Regions from separate parts of the Sporomusa aerivorans genome, predicted to be linked through region 1. Evidence: riboswitches for the same ligand, from Rfam matches in the RefSeq annotation. Region 1 holds a riboswitch; each other region holds the start of a gene.
The links. Region 1 has a riboswitch for cobalamin ahead of SATMO3_RS05340 (OmpH family outer membrane protein). Riboswitches for the same ligand answer to the same signal wherever they lie in the genome.
Positions count from the first base shown of each region.

Region 2: another riboswitch for cobalamin. It lies ahead of SATMO3_RS27500 (hypothetical protein); the one in region 1 lies ahead of SATMO3_RS05340 (OmpH family outer membrane protein).
Region 3: another riboswitch for cobalamin. It lies ahead of cobI (precorrin-2 C(20)-methyltransferase); the one in region 1 lies ahead of SATMO3_RS05340 (OmpH family outer membrane protein).
Region 4: another riboswitch for cobalamin. It lies ahead of SATMO3_RS03575 (TonB-dependent receptor); the one in region 1 lies ahead of SATMO3_RS05340 (OmpH family outer membrane protein).

Region 1 covers NZ_CP156926.1:1,205,887-1,211,150, reverse strand. Annotated here, with positions in the region: gene SATMO3_RS05350 (TonB-dependent receptor domain-containing protein) at 1-481, opposite strand, end outside; gene SATMO3_RS05345 (hypothetical protein) at 581-2,005, opposite strand; gene SATMO3_RS05340 (OmpH family outer membrane protein) at 2,204-2,662, opposite strand; cobalamin riboswitch at 2,912-3,096, opposite strand; gene SATMO3_RS05335 (hypothetical protein) at 3,163-3,354, opposite strand; gene SATMO3_RS05330 (hypothetical protein) at 3,366-3,599, opposite strand; cobalamin riboswitch at 3,611-3,809, opposite strand; cobalamin riboswitch at 4,029-4,210, opposite strand; gene SATMO3_RS05325 (N-acetyltransferase family protein) at 4,751-5,260, opposite strand.
Region 2 covers NZ_CP156926.1:5,781,798-5,787,061, forward strand. Annotated here, with positions in the region: gene SATMO3_RS27495 (TonB-dependent receptor plug domain-containing protein) at 1-1,373, opposite strand, end outside; cobalamin riboswitch at 1,572-1,771, opposite strand; cobalamin riboswitch at 1,940-2,128, opposite strand; gene SATMO3_RS27500 (hypothetical protein) at 2,137-2,400, opposite strand; cobalamin riboswitch at 2,386-2,571, opposite strand; gene SATMO3_RS27505 (hypothetical protein) at 2,542-2,724, opposite strand; gene rlmH (23S rRNA (pseudouridine(1915)-N(3))-methyltransferase RlmH) at 3,070-3,549, opposite strand; gene SATMO3_RS27515 (S1C family serine protease) at 3,551-4,678, opposite strand; gene SATMO3_RS27520 (MBL fold metallo-hydrolase) at 4,690-5,264, opposite strand, start outside.
Region 3 covers NZ_CP156926.1:6,043,036-6,048,299, reverse strand. Annotated here, with positions in the region: gene lpdA (dihydrolipoyl dehydrogenase) at 1-886, shown strand, start outside; gene SATMO3_RS28825 (magnesium transporter CorA family protein) at 958-1,902, opposite strand; gene SATMO3_RS28820 (EutN/CcmL family microcompartment protein) at 1,912-2,214, opposite strand; cobalamin riboswitch at 2,502-2,686, shown strand; gene cobI (precorrin-2 C(20)-methyltransferase) at 2,797-3,519, shown strand; gene SATMO3_RS28810 (FecCD family ABC transporter permease) at 3,516-4,571, shown strand; gene SATMO3_RS28805 (ABC transporter ATP-binding protein) at 4,582-5,264, shown strand, end outside.
Region 4 covers NZ_CP156926.1:778,793-784,056, forward strand. Annotated here, with positions in the region: gene SATMO3_RS03565 (methyl-accepting chemotaxis protein) at 1-1,216, opposite strand, end outside; gene SATMO3_RS03570 (hypothetical protein) at 1,363-1,560, opposite strand; cyclic di-GMP riboswitch class I at 1,743-1,830, opposite strand; cobalamin riboswitch at 2,130-2,312, shown strand; gene SATMO3_RS03575 (TonB-dependent receptor) at 2,519-4,717, shown strand; gene SATMO3_RS03580 (FecCD family ABC transporter permease) at 4,801-5,264, shown strand, end outside.

The DNA.
Region 1 (5,264 bases):
GCACATAGGCTCTTGCGCCATTGTTATTAACCGTCCAGTAGGTGGCGCCGGCCGGGTAGGTGCTGCTGTCGCCCAGCGCCTCCCCGTATTTATAGGACAGATCCAGGATGGCGCCGGATTCCAGTTCCAAACTTGTTACCCCAATGCTACCACTTACCGCATCCATCGGCCGCCAGATGCCACCGCTGAGCACAACAATTGTACCGCTATAGGTGACATTCAGCGGGATGCTGGTAGTAGTGGAACTGGTATCGCTGTTCTGGTATTTCAGCGCATAGGTGGTCAGGGTCGAATAGTCCTGACCGGGGCCGATGGTAAAGCTTCCGCCGGCCATGGAATTTTTGTCCACAGTCTCGCCGGTTATTTTCGGCGAAGCCTGCACCGGCGCCGCGGCCAGGAGCGCGGCCGAGACGCAGGCCACTAACAAAGCGCGCCGCTTGTTGCCCGCGGCGCCTGATTTCTTTCTTTTGCTCTTGCGCAAAACTTTCTCTCCCTCACTGCATAAACGATAAACTAAATACGATTCCGGGAAAATATCAAAATGGTGGAGGGGAGAATTCCCCTCCACGGAAAGCTAAAGTTAGGACTTGGCTTTGGCTGCCGCCACTTCTTTGATAAACCGTTCCCGTTCGAAGAGGGCCTGCGCCGAATTGGAGGCGAAGGCCGGTGCGACATAACCCTTGAGGGTAGTCACAGTGGCTGTCTCGCCCTCGTAGATGGTGGCGAAGTTGAGGCCCGGATATTGTCCCGAGGTAAAGGTGCTGAGGGCGGTAATGCCGCCGGCGTTGACGATGGAGCCGCCCGTATCGTAAACGGCAAGATCATTGCCCTGGGCCATCCAGGTCTTGCCGGTGCCGTTGGAGAACCACAGCGCCCAGTAGTAGCCATCCTCGCTAGCCGTGTCGGCCACCGGCGATGCCTTACCTGCCGTAACCAGACTGCTTAACAAAACATTGCCAGCGCCGGTAAGGGTGGTCATGCTGGTCGTATAGAGATGCCAGTCCATAACCCAACTGGAATTGAACGTGCCAATCAGGATGTACGCCGTGCTGCCGTCGCTACTGAAGCTGAGCGCGCGGAAGTCATATTTGTCCGAAGCAGGATCACCGGCACTTTGCGCCGCTTTGAGCAGATCGGTTACGGCCAGCGTGCTCTGGTTTACCTTCTGGATGCGGGAAGCGGTGTTCCATTGCCCGCCGGTTGTGCCGCCATGCTGCGGGCCGCCCGCGGCCGTCAGGATCAGATCGCTGCCATAGGCCTGAATGCTGAAGGCGTTGGGGGCCGGCCAGCCTGAGCCTATCAGCGAGGTATAGGGGCCGATATAAGCTACCGGCGTGGTGCTGAGCGCGAAGTCCAGCTTCACCACCGTGCTGTCCAGGTAGGCGGCGGTAGGCGCCCCGGCCGACAGGTTCTTGCCGTTGATGAACAGGGCGTACACATATTCGCCGGTGATCTCCAGGTCCACGCCATAGGACTCATTGTCGTCGGTCAGGTCCGGGAACACATAGGCGCCGGACTGGACGGTGTAGGTATCGCCGTTGGTGCCGCTGCTGCGCACGCGGAAGACAAACTTACCGTCATAGTCGATGCCGTAAATGTCCACAACACCGCTGCTGACCTCTCTGGTCCTAATGCAATAAGGGTTGGTAACGGTTTTTGTGCCGACCGTCAGGGTGACCGGCCCGGCTACGGGATCGCCCCAGGTATTGGGCGAGGTGTTGTCCGCATCGGCGGCATAGAACAGCCAGGTGCAGGTCGCGGTGGTGCCTGACCATACAAGCGAAGCCACCGCGGCCCGGTTGAGGCCGGCGCCGTTCTTGAAAAACAGGGGTTTGGGATCAGGGCCGATCGGGGTGCTATCGGTACTGCTGTAGGTCGTCCTTACCCCCTTGTGCACGGTAAGGGAAGAGGCGGAGTCGTCAAATGCAACCGTGCCGATATCGCCGCTGGCAGGACTTACCGAATAACTATACGTACCATACATCAGTTTGCTGTCAATCGCCATTACAAATCACACTCCAATTTTTTATTCTACTTTACCCTGCGACCGTCAACAACCAGACGGCTGCTGAGGCCGGTTCCTTGCTGACCATGGGGAAACGCCTCACCTCCTTGTCGGATTTTCCTTATCGCAGCCTGGCCGGGCGCCGTTATCGCGTCCGGTCAGGACGAACAGGCTCTATTATGCTGTCGCCGCTGCTGCTTATGGTTTTAGTTTCGCAATTACGTCGGCGGTAATGTCGGTGCCGCCGTAGGCCACACTTGCTGCGTCAATAACGGCTGCCAGTCCCTTGTCTGCAGCCACGGCCTGGATGGCCGCGCCGATTTTATCGCTGACAGGCTGCATGAGGGCGTCTTCTTTTTGCGCTTCCGTGCGGGCGATTTTATCATTCAGGGCTTGCCTGGCCTCGGCCGGCAGGTCTTTGGACTGTTCGTCGTACTCTTTTTGCGCCGCCTGGCGCAGGGTCTGAAGCTGTTGCATAAGCTCCTCAATGCCGGGATAGGCGGCGAATACCTGCTGCCGGTTGACGTAGCCGATGCCAGCCTCCTGCTTGTCCTTGGCTTTGGCGGCCAGCGCCGGCGCGGGCGCTGCCAGGCCGCATACGAAAACGGCAGCGGCAATGAGGGAAATCATTCTTATGGCTTTTGCGATTTTTTGCATGTGTCTGTTCCTTTTTCCATATTTTTATAGATTTTCGGGGACAACCGGGCTTGTACGCCGGCCAGCCGGTACATACAGCCGGATTGTATACGATAATGCCAATAAAGAAAACACGGCTTGCGTCGAGCCTTTGGCGAAAGTTATACTTTCTATCAGGACAAAAAAACTCCCGTGACGGGAGTGTTACGGCAGCCTGGGAAGAACCTTTCCCGGCCGTGCGTAATCCCCTCCCTGTCTCTCGCAGGTACGATTGGTGATTGCCGGACAGGCAGTTCTCCTGACTTGCGGATCATGGCAGTTGCCGCGCCTTCCCAAAGCCCAGGCTCCAGTGGCGTATTGCGGGACTGCTCCCCGTTACAGTGGCGGGACCGTGCTGGCTTTGCACCAGACTTCCCTATTAAGCCCCGAAGGGCACCTATCCCTTACCCTATGCGGTTGTGTTATGCCTATTGCCAGCCTATGCCGGCTGTCATAAAAATATAACGATAATATAGCGCTAATTATTTGCCCGTCATTCTACACTTGACGCCAAACGCCAGGTATTCTTCGAGCGCCTCAATGATGACATTCTCCTGTGAGTCGCCTGCAACGGCGCTCTCCAGGGCTTCGCTGACAATGTGCCTGATCTGCTCGGCGTGATAGCCGCAATCCAGCAATTTGCCGGTTAACGTTTCAATCTTTTGCTGTTTCATCCTCTACCCCTTCAACCGGACAGCAGAGCCTCACTTCCTTCTCCCTGTCTTATGCGTAATGCTTTCGGCCTGGCGCTTGGCTTTTTTCCTGTTCTTGGCCGGCCAAGCGCCAGTATCTCAGGCTGCTGTCTTCCCCACCCTCCTTTTCGCTCTGCTTGCACTGTGCCGATAAAGAAATACACAGCATGGGCGCTGCCGCTATGCGCCTGAACATAACGGCCACCGCGCAATCTTCTCCCTGTCAACCGCAGTTCATCAAAAGATTGTCGGTACAGGCAGTTCTCCTGGCTCCAGATCCTCCTCAGCCCGGTCTTCCCGGCAGGTTGTCTACCTCTATCGCCTGCCAGTGACATGGTCGGACTGAATCCCTGTTACAGTGGCGGGACCGCGCCGGCATTTAACCGGTCTTCCCTATTAAGCCTTGCATGGAAGGCACCTGTACCCGCTATTTACAACCACCCGGCTAAAACCGCGTTTTGACACAATTGTGTCGAAACGCAACTAAGTTAGGTGTAAAAAATCCGTTCTCCTTGAAAAGTTCTCTATTGTACGCTCACAACCGGCAAATTAAAAAGAAGCCTCCTGTGATAACAACACAAGGAGGCTTCCGCTTGAATTCCCAAAGATACCGTCGGAAAACACGCATCGAATCCCCTCCCCATACCTCGCAGGTCAACGGTGATTGTCATACAGGCAGTTCTCCTGGCTCTGGATCGTCACTCGGCCAAACCTTCCCAGGATTGTATCCCAGTGGTATTTCATGGCTCTGCTCCCCATTACAGTGGCGGGACCGCGCCGGCTTTGAACCGGACTTCCCTATTAAGCCCCGTAGGGCACCTGCACCAAAGTATTAAATTTTTCCTTTGTTTGACATTATCGTAGCACAAATATTCCCGCTTGTCACACTTTTTCGCTCGTCTTATTTTGACATTTTTCACTGTTTTTCCGCATAAAAAATAGCGGCATGACAGCCACTATTCCTCATCAAAGCCTGTTGGTCTGTTGCATATTTTACAGTCTATGGGTATAATATAAGAAAAGGACTGACGTGCGCTAACACGCCAGCCCCACAGGCTGTCTAACCGGAAAACGGTTAGCCCAAATTCGTTGTTATTTAAGAAATAATCGCCGCTATTTGAGCACAGGGGCGGTTATTTCTTTTTGGTCGTGACCAATACCATGAGCGCGGCAAATGCAACCGCAAATTTCAATGCCTCATAGATACTCATCTTACCACCCCCCTTCCTTAAAAGGAAGGGGCTAACCGTTACCCCGGGCAGCCTGTACTCTTAGTATACCGTATTTTCCCAGAACGAAAAAGAGATTCTTGATACTACGCGCCGCCTCTATGCAGGCGGCCTTTTGCTTTCCCGCCGCCGGGGCACTGCGGCACTGGTTACAGCCACTTCTCCATATGGACAAGCTCAGCGCTGCCACCTTCGTCAAGGGTTATGACAAAGCCCTCTTTTTTCCAGAAGTTGAAGCCGCCCGGTAAAAATCTATGAGTATGCAGGTACATGATGGCATATCCCTGTTCCCGGCAAAAGGCTGTCATTTCTGCCAGCAGTTTAGCGCCCAGCCCCTGCCGCCGCAGGCGCTGATCAATATAGCACCGCCCTACTTCCGCCGTTACCGGCAGGTTATAGCGGCCTTTCAGCAGGGCAATCCGGTCATTGTACGTACAAATTGCGGCCGTCCCGGCAACTTCGCCTGCCGGGGTGAATATTCCCCACATATTGCAGTTTGCCGGCTCTACATACCGTTTCTCCAGCCCCCAGACATCCTCGGTCATAGCCGGCTGGCCTTCCTGGGAGAATAGTTCTTTAAGCTGCCGCAGTAAAAAGCTTTGCACAGCCTTAATATCTGCCGGGCGAATAGGACGGATAACCAGGTCTTCTTTGTTCATGGCG
Region 2 (5,264 bases), 1.9 Mb from region 1:
CTGTCTGCGTTCTCCTGCATCGCAGTTACCCACCAAAGGTAGTTGGATTTCGCCTCCCCCATGCCGCCGGAATAATTCCAGTGCACACTGGGAGTAAACCAGAAGTCGCCTTTTTTGTTAAGCGTGATGGTGTCCTGGAGCTGAATGTCGGCCAGCGTTTGTGTATAGTGATCTTTAACCCAGGCATAAGACGGAGAAGTCATAGCGGCTCCATCGACATCAAGTCGCTCGTGGGAATAGTTAGCCATGAACTCCAGCAGGTGAGCATCACCTGCTTTGAAAGACCCATCCAGGGAACCACCAAAACGTTGTGACTGGTAGTGGCTCCATTTTGCAAAAATAGTGTTGTTGCCCCACGGATTTTTATAATTTTTATCCTGATCCATGTAGGTCAAACGCCAGCCCCACTCCAAGTTGCCATCCGTCTGCCGCCGCCCGATTAGCAGGTCCGACTGATCAGTATTTAGCTTTTTAGACGGCTGTTTACTGCCCCAATAAGAGGGCAGATCGTAATTTTCATTAAGAACATTGTAAGGAAGTTCACGGTAGTTGCGCTTCCAGGCGTACTTTACCTGCCAGTTTTCATCCTGCCACTTAACCAGCACATCTGTATTCTGATAGCCGTTGTTGAGACGGTGGCGGTATATATCTGTCCCCGGAAAATTATATTTGAAGTCGCCCTGACTCTGGTCGCGGTTGACACCCACGAAGAGACTGCCACCACCCAGCGGGGCATTGACTCCCAGGCTGCCCGTGTAGCCGCCATAGGAACTCATGCCCTGGGAAAGGGAGAATCCGGTATTCTGCGGTTTTTTGGTAACGATATTGATAACCCCACCTATCCAGGCGCCTGGGAAGCGGGCCGGGATGTAGCCGCGATAGATCTCAATGCGTTCAACATTTTCCACTGGAATGGTGGACAGGTCGGTAGCAGCATCCCCGCCCAGCTTGGTCAGTACTCCGTCGACAAAGATGCCCACCTGGGCAGCAGTGCTGCCGCGGACACTGACGACGGTATATTGCCCGGTGCCAGTAACCTCCCTAATATGGACGCCAGGTACCCGTTTAAGCAGTTCGGGCAAGGTCTTTTGTTCGCCTTTGAAATCCTCGGGGCGAACGATGGAGACGGTGCCCGGTGAAAGCTTGGACTCCCATTCAGGACGGGGCGCTTCCACTGTCACCGTTGGCAGTTGGTACTCCTCCTGAGTCTGCGCGTAATCGGCGTCTTTCGCCGTTTCACCTGTTTTCTGCTGCTGTTCGCTGTCCGCCTCTGCCGCATAAGCGACGGCATTATAAGTTGGCGCCATACTCAGCGCCAAAGCGCAGGCAATACTTGTTGCCAATGCCTTTCCCTTTAATTTATGTAGTACCATTGCAAAATCTCTCCTCTTTCTAGCTTATAAACGCTTTAGTGATGGCTTTTACGATAATAAACTAAAAAAACTCCCTTACAGGAGTGTATTACGTCAGACAGGGAAAATCGGTTTCCGGGTGCTGCCGTAATCCCCTCCCTGTCGCTCGCAGGTGCCGCAGCACGCTCTCCGCCGCAAAACGACAGGCTAACACGCTGCTATGGTGATCGCTGGACAGGCAGTTCTCCTGGCTCCGGTTCATTGCTCGTTTGCGCCTTCCCAAAGCTTGCGCTCCAGTGACCCAGTACGTTAGCCGTACTGCTGCAAAATTGCTCCCCGTTACAGTGGCGGGACCGCGCCGGTTTTTCACCGGTCTTCCCTATTAAGCCCCAAAGGGCACCTCTCCCCACTTTATGTTGCTATTTAGCTTGTCTCTTATGCTCCCTCCCTTGCCAGGCCGGAAAAAAGGTCCGGTTCCCGCCCGTTTTTGTGCGCTGCTTCCGTTCCCTCCTTTGCTCCTCGACTGACTTGTGTAAGGATAAAAGCTCACACAAACCCCAAATCCTCTCCCTGTTGATCGCAGGTCCGGCAAGGATGTCGGTACAGGCAGTTCTCCTGGCTTTCCTTCATCATCAGCCCCGCCTTCCCGGCAGCTTTATCTCCTGCCAGTGGCCTTTTAGGGCTAACTCGGGCTTACAGTGGCGGAACCGCGCCGGCTTTACACCGGTCTTCCCTATTGAGCCCTTTCACAGGGCACCTGTACCCGCTGTACTTTCTGTTTCTGTCATATATTAGCTTGTCTGCCGCTGTCGCCGCACCAGCAGAGCGGCGGCAGCCGGTCGACTGCGCCTTCGCTGAAAAAAAAGCCGGTCCCATTGCGGTCATACCGAAAATTAAACCAAAAGAAGCCGCCCCTGCCGGCTGACAAGGAAGGCTTCTTTGCAAAAAACCGGTCGCAGACCGGCACACTGCACACGCAAATCCTCCTTCCCTGTCTGTCGCAGGTTACGCACCGCACCTTAGGCGCGGTACTGTCGGTGATTGTCATGCAGGCAGTTCTCCTGGCTCTGGCTCCTCGCGCCGCCAAACCTTCCCAAGACACTTTTCGTCTCAGTGGCATATTATGGCTTTGCTCCCCATTACAGTGGCGGGACCGCACCGGCTTTCAACCGGTTTTTCTGTTAGGCCCTTAACGGGCACCTGCACCGAATTCCTGGTATTTCTTTACTGTTTCAAATTTTACCACAGGCAGGGGCAAGTGTCGAGCAGGTTTGTCTGTTTTTGTTGGATTTTTTTGTTTTTTCGCACTTTTTAATGCTTTTCTAATATTTGGCCGTACAGATCGCGTCTCCCTTGGTGTCAGCAGGCCCATGCCCTTCCTTCCCAGGTCGGGTTTGGCGGCTGCCCATGGTAAGGGGTTACCAGCTGCAGCTTTCCCCCTCCCGTTTGTTCGCCGGATTTTACAACAAGCAGCGCCAACTTGGCTGGCACCGCTGCTGACAGGCCTGCATACTTCGCAGGCACGCTAGAAAACTGATTCTCAACCATGCTAAAATACAGGACTCATAGGGACGGTTCTATTGAGTCCAAAAGTCCTATAAGATAGCAACTAACAAAATTGCCATAAAAATATAAAATTCCTGCAAGTTATTAAAACATTCCTGCAGGAACTTCGACTATTCTTGTATTTACTTATATTACAAGTCATTTTTCACCGTTACCAGTGATACGGTTCTCCCCGCGAAATCTTAAATGCCCGATACACCTGCTCGACTAAGAGCAGCCGTATCATCTGATGTGTAAACGTCATCTTGGAAAACGACAGCCTTTCTTTAGCTGCTGCCGCTACCTCCGCCGACAGGCCGAAAGCGCCGCCGATAACAAAGGTCACATCGCTCTGGCCGCTGAGCGCCAGGCTGTCAAATTTGCCTGCCAGTTGTTCTGAGGCGAGAGCTTGGCCGGCTACGTCCAGGACGATGAGATAACTGCTTGGCCGGACGGCCTTTAAAATGCGCTCACCCTCACGGGTGAGCGCTTGTGTTTTTTCAGCCGGTGACGGATTGTCAGGCATGCGTTCTTCGGCAAGCTCGAGGATGTCCAGCTTGCAGTAAGGCGTTAGCCTTTTGACGAATTCCTGAATACCGGCAGTCAAATACTTTTCTTTGATTTTGCCGATGGCAACAATTGTGATTTTCATCTTATTGACCGGCAGGCATTTCTTCCAGGGGCACGTTGAGCGTCTGGTTTTTGCCGTTTCTTTGTATAACAACTTCGACGTGGCTGCCTACCTGTTGGGAGTCAAGGACGGCCCGTAATTCGGCAACACTGTTGGTTTCGGCGCCGGCTACTTTCAGAATGATATCACCTTCACGCATACCGGCTTTGTAGGCTGGTCCGGAGGATGACACTTTGGCAAGGTATACACCTTTTTCCAGCTTAAGTTCATAGCCATACTTGGCAGCCGAAGCCTGATCCAGAGCGCCTACACCAAGATAGGCTCTCACTACCCTCCCCTTGTCAATAAGGGATTGCAGAATAGGCCGGGCGCTGTTAATCGGAATGGCAAAGCCGATGCCTTCCACACCGGAAAGGGCAATTTTGGCGCTGTTGATACCAATAACCACACCATCGGCGTTAACAAGAGCACCACCGGAATTACCAGGGTTAATAGCGGCATCGGTTTGGATGAGTTTAAAGCGGCGCTCGCCGATATCCAGCGAACGATTCAGGGCGCTGATAACACCGGCAGTCACACTGCCTTTGAACTCAAGACCAAGCGGATTGCCAATGGCAATGGCCGGTTCGCCTACCATCAGCGAATCAGAGTCGCCCAGTACGGCGACCGGTAAATTCTCGGCGTTTACTTTTACAACAGCAAGGTCGGTAGCGGGATCGACGCCGATAACCTTGCCATCCACTGTACGTCCGTCAGAAAGAGAAACTGAGATCTCCTGCGCATTTTCCACCACATGATAGTTTGTGGCAATATAGCCCTGCGCATCAAAAATTACACCTGAGCCTGTCCCTTGCTCGATGAGGACTTTCCGGTTACTGAAGAAATCCCGGGCAATTCCCTTGTTAGTGATGCCGACAACAGCCGGGCCAACCGTCTGTGCCGCCCGGACAATGGGGGTATTGCGCGCTTCCGAGACCTGAGCCTGAGCCGTAGGCGGCTGAAGCCCGTTAAACGGCGACCCTACGCCATCAGGTTTTTTGGCCTTGTCAGAAGAAATATTGCCGGCGCAGCCTACGACTAGCATTGCGCCAATAATCATGCTAACTAACGATACGGTAATATAGGGAGTTAACCTTCTAAACCAGTTCATGCTATCGCCTCCTACTTATGTTCGCATATTCCTGAAATTTTTTCAGGATAGGTAAGATGCAAAGTAACATCCTCGCCCAGGCGGCAGCCTTGCGTTGTCAATATATCAGCGACGGTTTCTTCAGCCAGTTCCGGACGATTGTTTTCCTGACTGAGATGAGCCAGAAAAACATGCGTGTGGGCTTTACGGTTTAGCCGGGCCAGTGTCCAGCCTGCATCCGTATTGGCCAGATGGCCGCGGTTGCTTAGGATGCGTTTTTTCAAAGGCCAGGGGTAACTGCCATTTTTCAGCATATCGACATCATGGTTGGATTCAAAAACCAATACGTCGGATAAAGACAGGGCATCTTTTACTGTCGGCGTAACAAAACCAAGGTCGGTGGCAACACTGACTTTGCTGTCACCGGCAAACAAACGAAATCCGACAGGATCGGCGGCATCATGCGAAATACTGAAAGGCTCCACCTTAACTTTGCCAATATCAAGACTTTCCGGCAGAAGCCGGCAGCATTCATCCGGCAATGCAGCCCGGCAATACATGGATTGCCAGGTATCTGGCCGCGCATATGCCGGCAGGTTATATTTCT
Region 3 (5,264 bases), 1.7 Mb from region 1:
CCTGCTGGTAATTGGCGCCGGGGTGGTCGGCCTTGAATTTGCTTTTATTATGAAAGCGTTTGGCTGTGAAGTCACCATCGTGGAAATGCTGCCAACCATTTTGCCGATGGTGGACAGCGACATAGTGAAACGCATCGGGCCTGTACTGCGCAAGCAGGGAATAAAAACGGTGGCCGGGGCCAAAGTGACGGCGATTGAGGAGGCCGCTGGCGGCGTGACGGTAAAAGTGTCTACTGCCAAGGGCGATCAGGAATTTGCAGTGGAAAAGGTACTTGTAGCGGCAGGACGCCGGCCGGTAACCGAGGAGCTGGGGCTGGCTGAGGCTGGCGTTTTCTATGACCGGACAGGTATTAACGTCAATGAGCGTATGGAAACAAATATTCCGGGCATCTACGCCATCGGCGATGTAACCGGCCAAAGCATGCTGGCCCATGCCGCCTCGGCAGCCGGGATTGTTGCTGCAGAGAATGCCATGGGGTTAAACTCGGTTATGGATTATCGCGCAATTCCCAGTTGTATCTTTACTACCCCCGAAATCGCCATGGTAGGGCTTACGGAGGCGGAAGCCTCAAACCAAGGGCTGAGCTATACCATCGGCCGGTTTAATTTTGCCGCCAACGGCAAAGCTGTGACCATGGGGGAACCCGACGGCTTGGTAAAAATAATCGCCGCTGCTGAAACCGGCAAAGTACTGGGTATGCATATTCTGGGGCCGCATGCCAGTGATTTGATTATGGAAGGGGCTCTGGCCATTCAGAATGGCTTAACCGCCCGGGATATTGCCCATACCGTCCACCCCCACCCAACTTTGTCGGAGACCGTAATGGAGAGTGCCCATGGCACTTTCGGCGAAATCATCCATCAGGTTAAGATGAAGCCCAGATAGAGAAAGTGCGCCTAAGTGAGAACAAGGAAACCCGTGACAGGATGTGCAATCCCGGTCGCGGGTTTGGTCTTTTATAACATGCCTTTTTTCCGTAATACCAGGCCGGCCACGCTGCTGGCAGAGATGCACAGCAGAACCACTGTCCAGAAGCCTGTTTCCGTGCCCTGAAGCGGCACGATGAGGCTCATGCTCCAGAAGCTGGAGATCATGGTTGGAATAGATAACAGGATAGTTACCGCCGCCAAAAATTTCATAATATAGTTTAAGTTGTTGGAAATGACCGAAGAAAATGCATCCATCATACTGCTTAAAATATCGCTGTAGGTTTGTACTAGCTCGAGTGCCCGGCGGTTTTCAATAATGACGTTTTCAACAATATCCTCATCGGCTTCGTCCATTGGCAGGAGATGACGCATCTGCGGATTGGAGCGCAGCCGGAGAATGCTTTCCAGCACGATAACGTTAGCCCGTAAAGCTGCTGTAAAATAAGTCAGGCCTTTCTCCAGATTGAGCAACTGGAAGACTTCTCTGTTGGTGGTGGATTTGCGTAAATGCACTTCAATTTCATCAGTGCGCTGCCGAATGGAGTGAATATGCCGCAAAAAAGCATTGCCTGCCTGATAAAGTATCTGGAAAAAGAACCGGGAACACTTGCGGGTGTCGAATTCGGGGCCGACATTGTCAGGAATAAGCGTGGAAGGTTCCAGGCTTATTGTGATGGTTAATTCCGGTGCTAAAATGATGCTGAGTGGAATTGTATCGTACTGATCGGCACTGCGAGCTAACGGTATGTTAATGATAATAAGCACACACCGGTCATGGAGTAAAACACGCGGACAGCTGTCTTCTTCAAAAGCATAGCGCAATAGCTTATCCGGGATCGCCGTGGTCGATGAGATCAAAGCAAATTCCCCGTTCGAAGGCTGGGCGGCTTTCAGCCAGGCGCCCTTTAAGACTGAAGGGTCAAAGGGAACTTCCTCTAAGCCTGTAGCGCTGCTGCGGTAGGTTGTCAGCATAGCGGCGGCCTATACCTTATTGACCCAGTATTGTGATTTGGAAATACCCTCCAGTTCGATGTGTTCAACAATACCGACTATGGCAGCATCCACGGCGCTGTCTTCGTTTTGCATAATTCTGCGGGCCGAGCTGCCTGTCAGTACCAGCACGGTTTCGCCGTTGCCCGCTCCTACAGTATCAACGGCCACTTGTAAACTAATTGTATTCATGCCATCCAGATTCAAGGGCTGTACGATGAGCAGCTTGCTGCCGATAAGGGTATCATTTTTCGTTGGAGCGACAACCGTGCCGACGACTTTACCAAGCCACATAATAATCCTCTCCTAAAAGTAAGCTTAGTCTTCCAAAAAGGGATTACCCTCATCGGAAAGTTATAAAAGGATATATGATACTATATTTTTGACTAAGGGCCCTGTTTCCTATGTGGTTTTTTGTGCTATCATAGTGGATTATTGCGGCTGAGAATAAGCTGGGCGGAACTGCACTATAACTATGCCAGGAAAGCGTCGGAAAAACCTGGAAAAGCAGCGGCTTCCAGGGGTATTAGCGGTAAACTATAATTTTCTTGACTTTTCGTAAAGTTAATCATACAATCTAAGTAACTAAACATGGAACAGGTGCCCGATTGGGCTTAATAGGGAAGCCGGTTTAAATCCGGCACGGTCCCGCCGCTGTGATGGGGAGCCAACTGCAACAAGCCACTGAAATAGTGTACTATTTTGGGAAGGCGCAGTTTGGCTATGAACCTAAGTCAGAAGATCTGCCTGTTTGACAATCACCGTTTTTCACCCACGAGCGATGGGGAGGGGGTTTGCGCGTTAGCTTGGGCAAAATTCTCTGTCATACCGTTACGGTGACAGGGATTTATTTATTTTAAGGAGTTGTTTTAGATTATGGCAGGGATTTTTTACGGCGTTGGTGTAGGGCCTGGCGACCCCGAATTACTCACTTTGAAAGCTATTAATGCAATAAAGTCGGCAGATGTGGTTATTGCTCCCCGTACCGAAAAAAAGGACGAGAGTACAGCTTTGTCCATTGCCAGGCCGTATCTGCAGGAAGGCACCGAGATTTTGGAACTGGTATTCCCGATGAACTATAACGCGCAGGCATTGTCAGATGCCTGGGTCAATAATAAAACCACTATCCTGAAGTTATTGGACAGTGGTAAAAAAGTGGCTTTTCTTACACTGGGTGATCCCATGCTGTACAGTACCTACATGTATGTTTACCGGCTGCTTGAGGCTTCCGGTCATCAAATTGTTAACATTCCCGGCGTTAATTCTTTTTCGGCAATCGGCAACCGCCTAGGTGTGCCGTTGGCAGAAGGCGGCGACATCTTAAGCATTGTTCCGGCCACTATTGATGATGAACGGTTGGAAAAGGTGCTGGAAGTTTCCGATAATGTTGTGCTTATGAAGGTATATAAGAACTATACAGACATTGTTGAAAAACTGCATAAACACGGCATGGTGGAAAATGCCGTGATGGTTTCCAAATGCGGTCTGGAAGGCGAGGAAATTGTCCATGACCTGGCAGCCGCCGGCACACAAAAGGTGAATTATCTGTCAACCATTCTGACAAAACGCTCCAAAGTGAGTAAACACGCATTGGCATGAGTAGTACATTAACGGCGCTCCTTAGCCGTCAGCGCTCCAAAACCCGCCTGGCGGGGGGGATACTGCTGGCGGCTATGGCGCTGTTTACTTTGGCCGCTGTTGGTTTTGGACGTGCTGATATCAGTATGATTGATGTGGCCTCTGTTATTTACGGTAAAATATCGGGCAGCTCTGACGCCTACAGCCATATTGGCGCAGCCAAGACGGCTATTATCTGGGATATTCGGCTGCCGCGCATTTTAGCGGCCGTTGCCGTCGGCGGCGGTCTGGCTGTGGCCGGTGTGGTGTTTCAGGCGCTGTTAATGAATCCGCTGGCTGATTCCTACACCATGGGAGTATCTACCGGTGCGGCTTTTGGCGCCAGTGTGGCTATCTATTTGAATATTTTTACGCAGGGAGGCCTGCCGGTTACGGTGTTTGCTTTTGGCGGCGCGGTAGCTACTCTTCTTGTCGTCATGTCCATGGCCCGGGTAGGCGGCTATGTTTCTTCGGCCAATCTGGTGATTGCCGGGATTATTGTCAGCAGTATTTTATCGGCCGCTATCAGTATGGTCAAAAGTCTGGCCGGTGAACAGGTCTCAGCCATTGTATCCTGGCTCATTGGCAGTCTGGCCGCTAAAAGCTGGGAGCATGTCCTCTACGGCTGGCCGCTGATTTTATTTGCCTGTTGTCTGTGCTATTATTATGCCGAAGACCTTAATATTGTTTCTCTGGGTGACCGGGAGGCCCGCAGCCTGGGGATTAACGCTTCCCGCCTACGGACAATTCTTTTGGCGGCTGGGGCGCTGATTACGGCGGTATGTGTGGCCATTGGCGGCATTATTGGTTTTGTCGGTCTTATTGTACCTCATATGGTCAGGATGCTGACCGGATCGGATAATAAGGCGCTTATCCCCCTCTCAGGGCTTACCGGCGGCATTCTTTTACTTACCGCCGATACCTTTGGCCGTTCAGTCGGCAATATCGAAATTCCGGTCGGTGTATTGACAACCCTTTTGGGCGGTCCCTTTTTTGTTTATATATTCAGGATGCGCAACAAGACGCTGCAATAGGAGCGTTACTATGATAAAAATTGAAAATGTTAGTTTTAATTATGCGGCCAAAGAGGTTCTCAGAGATATCAATCTCGAGATCAGGCAAGGCAGTTTCAGTGGCATCGTCGGACCAAACGGTTCAGGCAAAACAACACTGCTAAATATTATCACCGGACAGTTACCGGCTGCAGCCGGAACAATAATGCTAAAAGGGCGGGATATCGGTTCTTATCGGATTGAAGAACTGGCCCGCCATATTGCTATTGTACCGCAAAATATGGATATACGCTTTCCCTATACCTGCCTGGAGATAGTAAGTATGGGACGGACACCGTTTAAATCAAGGCTCTCTGGCCTTACCGACGAGGACCTGACCATCATTGAAAATGCCATGCGTCTTACAGACACACTGGATTTTGCCGGCCGGCTGGTTACCGAACTCAGCGGCGGCGAGCGCCAGCGGGTGCTTTTTGCCAAAGCGCTGGCGCAAAAACCCGAGATTTTATTCTTGGACGAGTCGTTTTCCAATATGGATATTTATTACAGCATTAAGTGTCTCAACCTTTTAAGGGAACTTTGCGCCAGTCAGGGATTGACGGTTGTGGCCATTATCCATGACCTGAACCTGGTAAGCGCCTTTTGTTCCGACGCTGCGGTTTTAAAAGCAGGGCGGCTGGTACAGTACGGCAAGGCGCCTGCTGTGCTCGCGCC
Region 4 (5,264 bases), 430 kb from region 1:
TGGCTGCGTTAAGGGCCAGCAAGTTAGTTTGGCCGGCGATACCGGAAATAGTTCCTACAATCTGGCCGATTTCCTGTGAGCGCTCACCCAGCTTGGCCACGACTTCTGCGGATGTAATGACGGTGTCTTCCACCTGAATCATTTGGCTGACTGCCTCTTCAACGGCCTTGCCGCCTTCCGCGGCCTTGCCAACTGCCTGGGTGGACTGTTCGGCAACTTGGTTTGTGCTGGCGGATACCTGCTGTATACCGGCCGACATTTTCTCAACTATCGTAGAAGCCTTATTGGCCGCCGCTAATTGCTCATTAGCTCCGGTGGCTACACTGGTAATCGAAGCGGCAATTTGGTTAGCCGCCTGGGCTGACTGTTCTGAGTTCGCGGTAAGTTCCTCAGACGATGCCGCCAATGTATCGGCGCTGTTCTTAATCCGGGCAACAACACTGCGGAGTGAGCGCTTCATAGCAATGATGGCTTCGGCCATATCGCCGATTTCATCATTACGAGTCGCGTGAAAATCCGGTCTGGTTAAATCCAGCGATCCAACCGCCGACACCTCAGTTTTTAGGTTATTCAGACGGATCGTTATTCGCCGGCTATAAATGACCACGATAGATATTACCAGAATGGTTACAATTACGCCGGCCATTATCCCGATCTGACTTTGCGTTCTTGACTGATCAATGAGAAATTGGCTGCCGGCGTTGATGGCGTCGCCTTGTTTTTGGGCTACAACCACAAATTGAGCGTCGATCTGATCAACTAATTGCCGTCCCGCACTTAGCACGTTATTCAGGTCAGGGTCATTATTCTTTTTTGCTGCTATCGCTTTATCGCCGAGTATAAGATATTCAGCCAGCAGTTTTTCCAGTCTGCCGGCATCTTCGTCTATATTTTGCGCCGTCGCGTTATACTTTTTTACCGTATCATAACTGCTGCCGAATTTGTTGCGATAACCCTGCTCGTATTGAGCCGTCCCGTCGGTATAAAACAGAAAACCACGCATATTCAGCAGCGCCCGGGTAAAATCAGTATGGGCATCTTTGACCATTATCAATCTTGTCGAAGCAGTATTAACTTTGTTACTGAATTCTACTGTCGAGGTGGTAGTGTTTGCGTAACTATGCAGCACATACCCTAATATTACGAGAAAAGATAAAATGGTCACCGCAAAAATAGTAGTAAGTTGTACAATTATTGGATACCGTCTCGTTGTCATTTTGAGCATCTCCTTGAATGTCAAGATAAGTACGTGTATATCTGGTTATATTATGGCATAGTTACATTTTTTACAGGTTACCAAACAATTAAAGTTCGATTAATTATGCAAGGAGAGGGAGGGCTAAGCGCACCGCAGCTCTCCTTTTATATTTTGAACTTACTGCTGGCCTGGGTTAATTCTGTGGCCATTTGCGCCAGGCTTTGACTTGAAGCCGCGATTTCCTGCATGGAAGCGGTTTGCTCCTCGGTCGCGCTGGCGATTGTCTGTGATTGGGGTCGCCGATGTCTGCCAGCAGCCTCAATTTCCCGGATGGCGGTGATTTCGCTGGATTCTTTGCTCAAATCATCTCGTTCTCATACTAGTGATTCTCATAGACCGACCAACTCCCGTCTAGTAAATTTGTTGCCTTTGCTAAGTCAGGTAACTGTTATCATTCAAGTCTGTGCCTAAATTTTTTAGCACTAACGAGATCGATAAAAGAAGGCAATAAAAAAAACCGGGCAGCATCTTGGTAATAATTCTCAAGAGCAACCAGGCTGTCATAGGAAGCACCTACCCTTAGACCCACGGCTTTGCGTCCCCGTTTTTCAACGGGTTTGCCATAAAACAGGATATATGAGTGTTGAAATTTTTGGATTATATTGTCAATAAATCCATCCCCAGTATAAATCTCTTAGTGTAAATTCGTCAATGAACTTCCCGGAAACTTAACATGGTATAATCATTTCTTAACAATGCAATACCTGCCTCTTTAATCCAAGCGCGGCTATCAGGACTTCGCTTTTGTGCAGGTCCTCTTCGAACGCCACAGTTTAACCGGTATAGTTTCTGTCAAGTTTCGACAGCCTCTTGACGCTTATGACATTATTTGCTAGTATAAATTAAGTATTTATTAAAGTGATTTGTAAAAAAAGATATTGTGGAAATAGGTGCCCTACGGGGCTTAATAGGGAAGTCCGGTGTAATGCCGGCGCGGTCCCGCCACTGTAACGGGGAGTGAACCTGCACAATGCCACTGGAGCGCAAGCTTTGGGAAGGCGCAGGCAAACGAAGATCCGAAGCCAGGAGAACTGCCTGTTTGACAATCACCGTTTTACCCACGACGATGGGGAGGGGATTTACGGGCGCCTGTGCCATTTCCTTCCCAGCTTTTTACAAGCTGGGATTTTTTATTAAACAGGTTTTCTTGCTCAGTAACGGCCTCTCGAAATTAGGAGGTCGATTTTTTATGTGATTTCGAGAATAGCAGGATGGTAAGGTTAGGGCTGGCTAAGGTTAGAGGAGAAGGGGATATGTAGGATGAGTAATAAGAATAGAGTAAATAAAAAAGCGCTGAAACGACGAATGACTCTGTTGGCGGCCGGTGCGGCGATGCTATTCATGGGCGCAGGCGCGGACAATGCCGTGTATGCTGAGGAAGCGGCCGAAAAAACGGTATATCAGCTGGAGGAGGTTCTGGTAGAAGGGGAAGCTTTCGTTTATCCCGGAAGTTATGTCAATAAGAAAGCCCGGTACGGGATATTAGGTTATAAGGATATTCTGGATATTCCTTACACGGAAATAAGTCTTACCGCCAAAAGCATTGAAACCTTCGGCACGCCCGGTTTAACGTTAAACGAAGTGCTGACCAATATTCCGTCGATTAGAAGCAGTACAAGCTCGCCGATGTACACGGATTTTTCCATGCGCGGCATTAACATGAACGGCAATAATATGTACTTAAACGGCATTCCAAATTTGTTTTACCAGTTCACAACACCGCCGGCGCATATCATTGAACGCATGGACGTAACTGTCGGGCCAAACGCGGGCATCAACGGCGCGACTACTTCCTCCAACGGGACAAACAGCGGTAAAAGCGCGCCGCCCGGTATGATTAATGTGATATCAAAGCGAGCCGGGGACGAGCCTGTTACCCGTTACACGCAAACCTTCTCCGGCAGGGGCTCCTGGGGCGAATACATCGATATCGGCAGACGCTTTGGTGAAAATCAGGAGTGGGGGCTTCGCGTCAACGCCGGTCATCTGGACGGCGACTTGTCGCTGGCAGGAACGGAAAAGGAAGAAAAAACCTTTTTTATCAATCTTGACCACCGGGATGACCGCAGTACCACCAATCTTCTGGCCGGGTATTTTGATCTCAGGGTAAATGAAGGGCAGCGCTGGTTTATTCTGAGCGACAGTGTAAACAAGGGACTGATGCCCAAGGTTCCCGACGCAAAGAATTCCTATGATTTTCCCGAAACAACGAAATATGTCCATGGCTATTTATCAACATTGAATCATGAGCAAAAAATCAACGACACCTGGCGCTGGTATGTGAATACGGGGATGGCGAGCCGCAGCGGCACCAAGTATAATGCGGGCTCGGCTTTATATATTGACGGTTACGGGAATTTCCTCTCATCAAACAAACTCAATCACCAGAATGAAGCTTCCAAGAATGTTTATGTTCAGACGGGTGTAAACGGTGATTTTACTGCCGGCGAAGTAAAGCACAGCCTGGCTTTTTCCGTCGACAGAGCCTGGACAAAATATTGGAATACATCGGTAAACAGCGTCGCAGGGCTGATATCCGGCAACCTGTATGACGGGATTGTATATGGAGACTATACGCTGCCTGAGGCAGGCCACGCGTCTTTGTCCTATGAAGAAACCGTCGTGGGCGTTACTCTGGCCGATACGATGGAATACAAAAAACTGCAGGTTCTGGTGGCAGGGTCAAGACGGGACGGTAAGTTCGAATCCTCGTCCGAAAAGGTGAATAATCTCGATTTGGCGCCCAGCGTTGGCATTACCTATAAGCCAGTTAAAAATGTCTCTTTTTATACCGGCTATTCCAGCAGTTACTCCCGCGGTGCGTTTGTTTCCGATGCAAAATATGAAAACAAAGGCCGTATCCTGTCGCCGGTAAAGAATAAGCAAGCAGAGGTTGGCGTCAAATACGAAAATAACGGTTTGCTGACTACGTTAAGTTATTTTGATTTAAATCAGGGAAATTATGTGGACCTGCCCGGCAGCACAAGCGGAAAATATATCCTGACGCAGGAAGGGGAAAACCGGTATAAAGGGGTGGAACTAACCGTCAACGGTAAAATTTCCCCGAAATGGAATATTACCGGCGGCTTTATGCACTTGGATCACAAGCGGGAAAAAACGGGTACTGCCATGAAAGACGGCTGGTATGTAAACGGTGTATCCGACTGGAGCAGTGTTATCGCGCTGGAGTACAATCCGGACGACAGGACTGCGGTGATTGGCCGCGCCAATTACAACAGTTCGGCCTATATCGATGATAATAAAGCCAAAATCCCTTCGTATGTTACGTTTGATCTCGGTGTCAGCTACAAGACCAAAATTTCGGCTACACCGGTTAAATTAAGCGCCATGTGCTATAATGTCGCCGATAAAGATTACTGGATGGGAAGAGGCGGCAGCACGACCTTCGGCCTGTCTATGCCCAGAACCTTTACACTTACCGCTCAGTTTGACCTGTAAAATCCGGCAGGGAGATGCGAAATCTCCCTTTTTTTACGGTCGGATCATTGAACTACAACAGAAATGGTTACTTCGGAGGAGTTATGCTTGAACAAGAGTATAAAGCGGCAAACAAAAAAAAATATCTGCTGCTTTTAAGTACTGCAGTCATCATTGTGGTATTGGGTTTGTTTTTTACCGCCATTGGCATGAAGCAAGGCGTAATGCAGGTGCTCATTGCGGTAAAGCTGTATTTTGCCGGTACGCTGGAGGGTTCTCCTGATACCAACATCAACAAAATCATTTTGCTACTGCGTTTGCCGCGGATTGCGCTGGCCATACTGGCCGGAATCGGGCTGGCGGTCGCCGGGGTTGTCATGCAGTCCATCACCAGAAACGATCTGGTCAGTCCCTTTACGCTCGGCATATCTTCGGCGGCGGCGTTCGGCGCCTCGCTGTGCATCGTTTTCGGCAATACTCTGTTTTTCCAAAGCGAGGCAGGTATCGTTACCTGCGCTTTTATCGCTTGCCTGTTATGCGTGGCGGTCATTTACACGGTTGCGCAGAA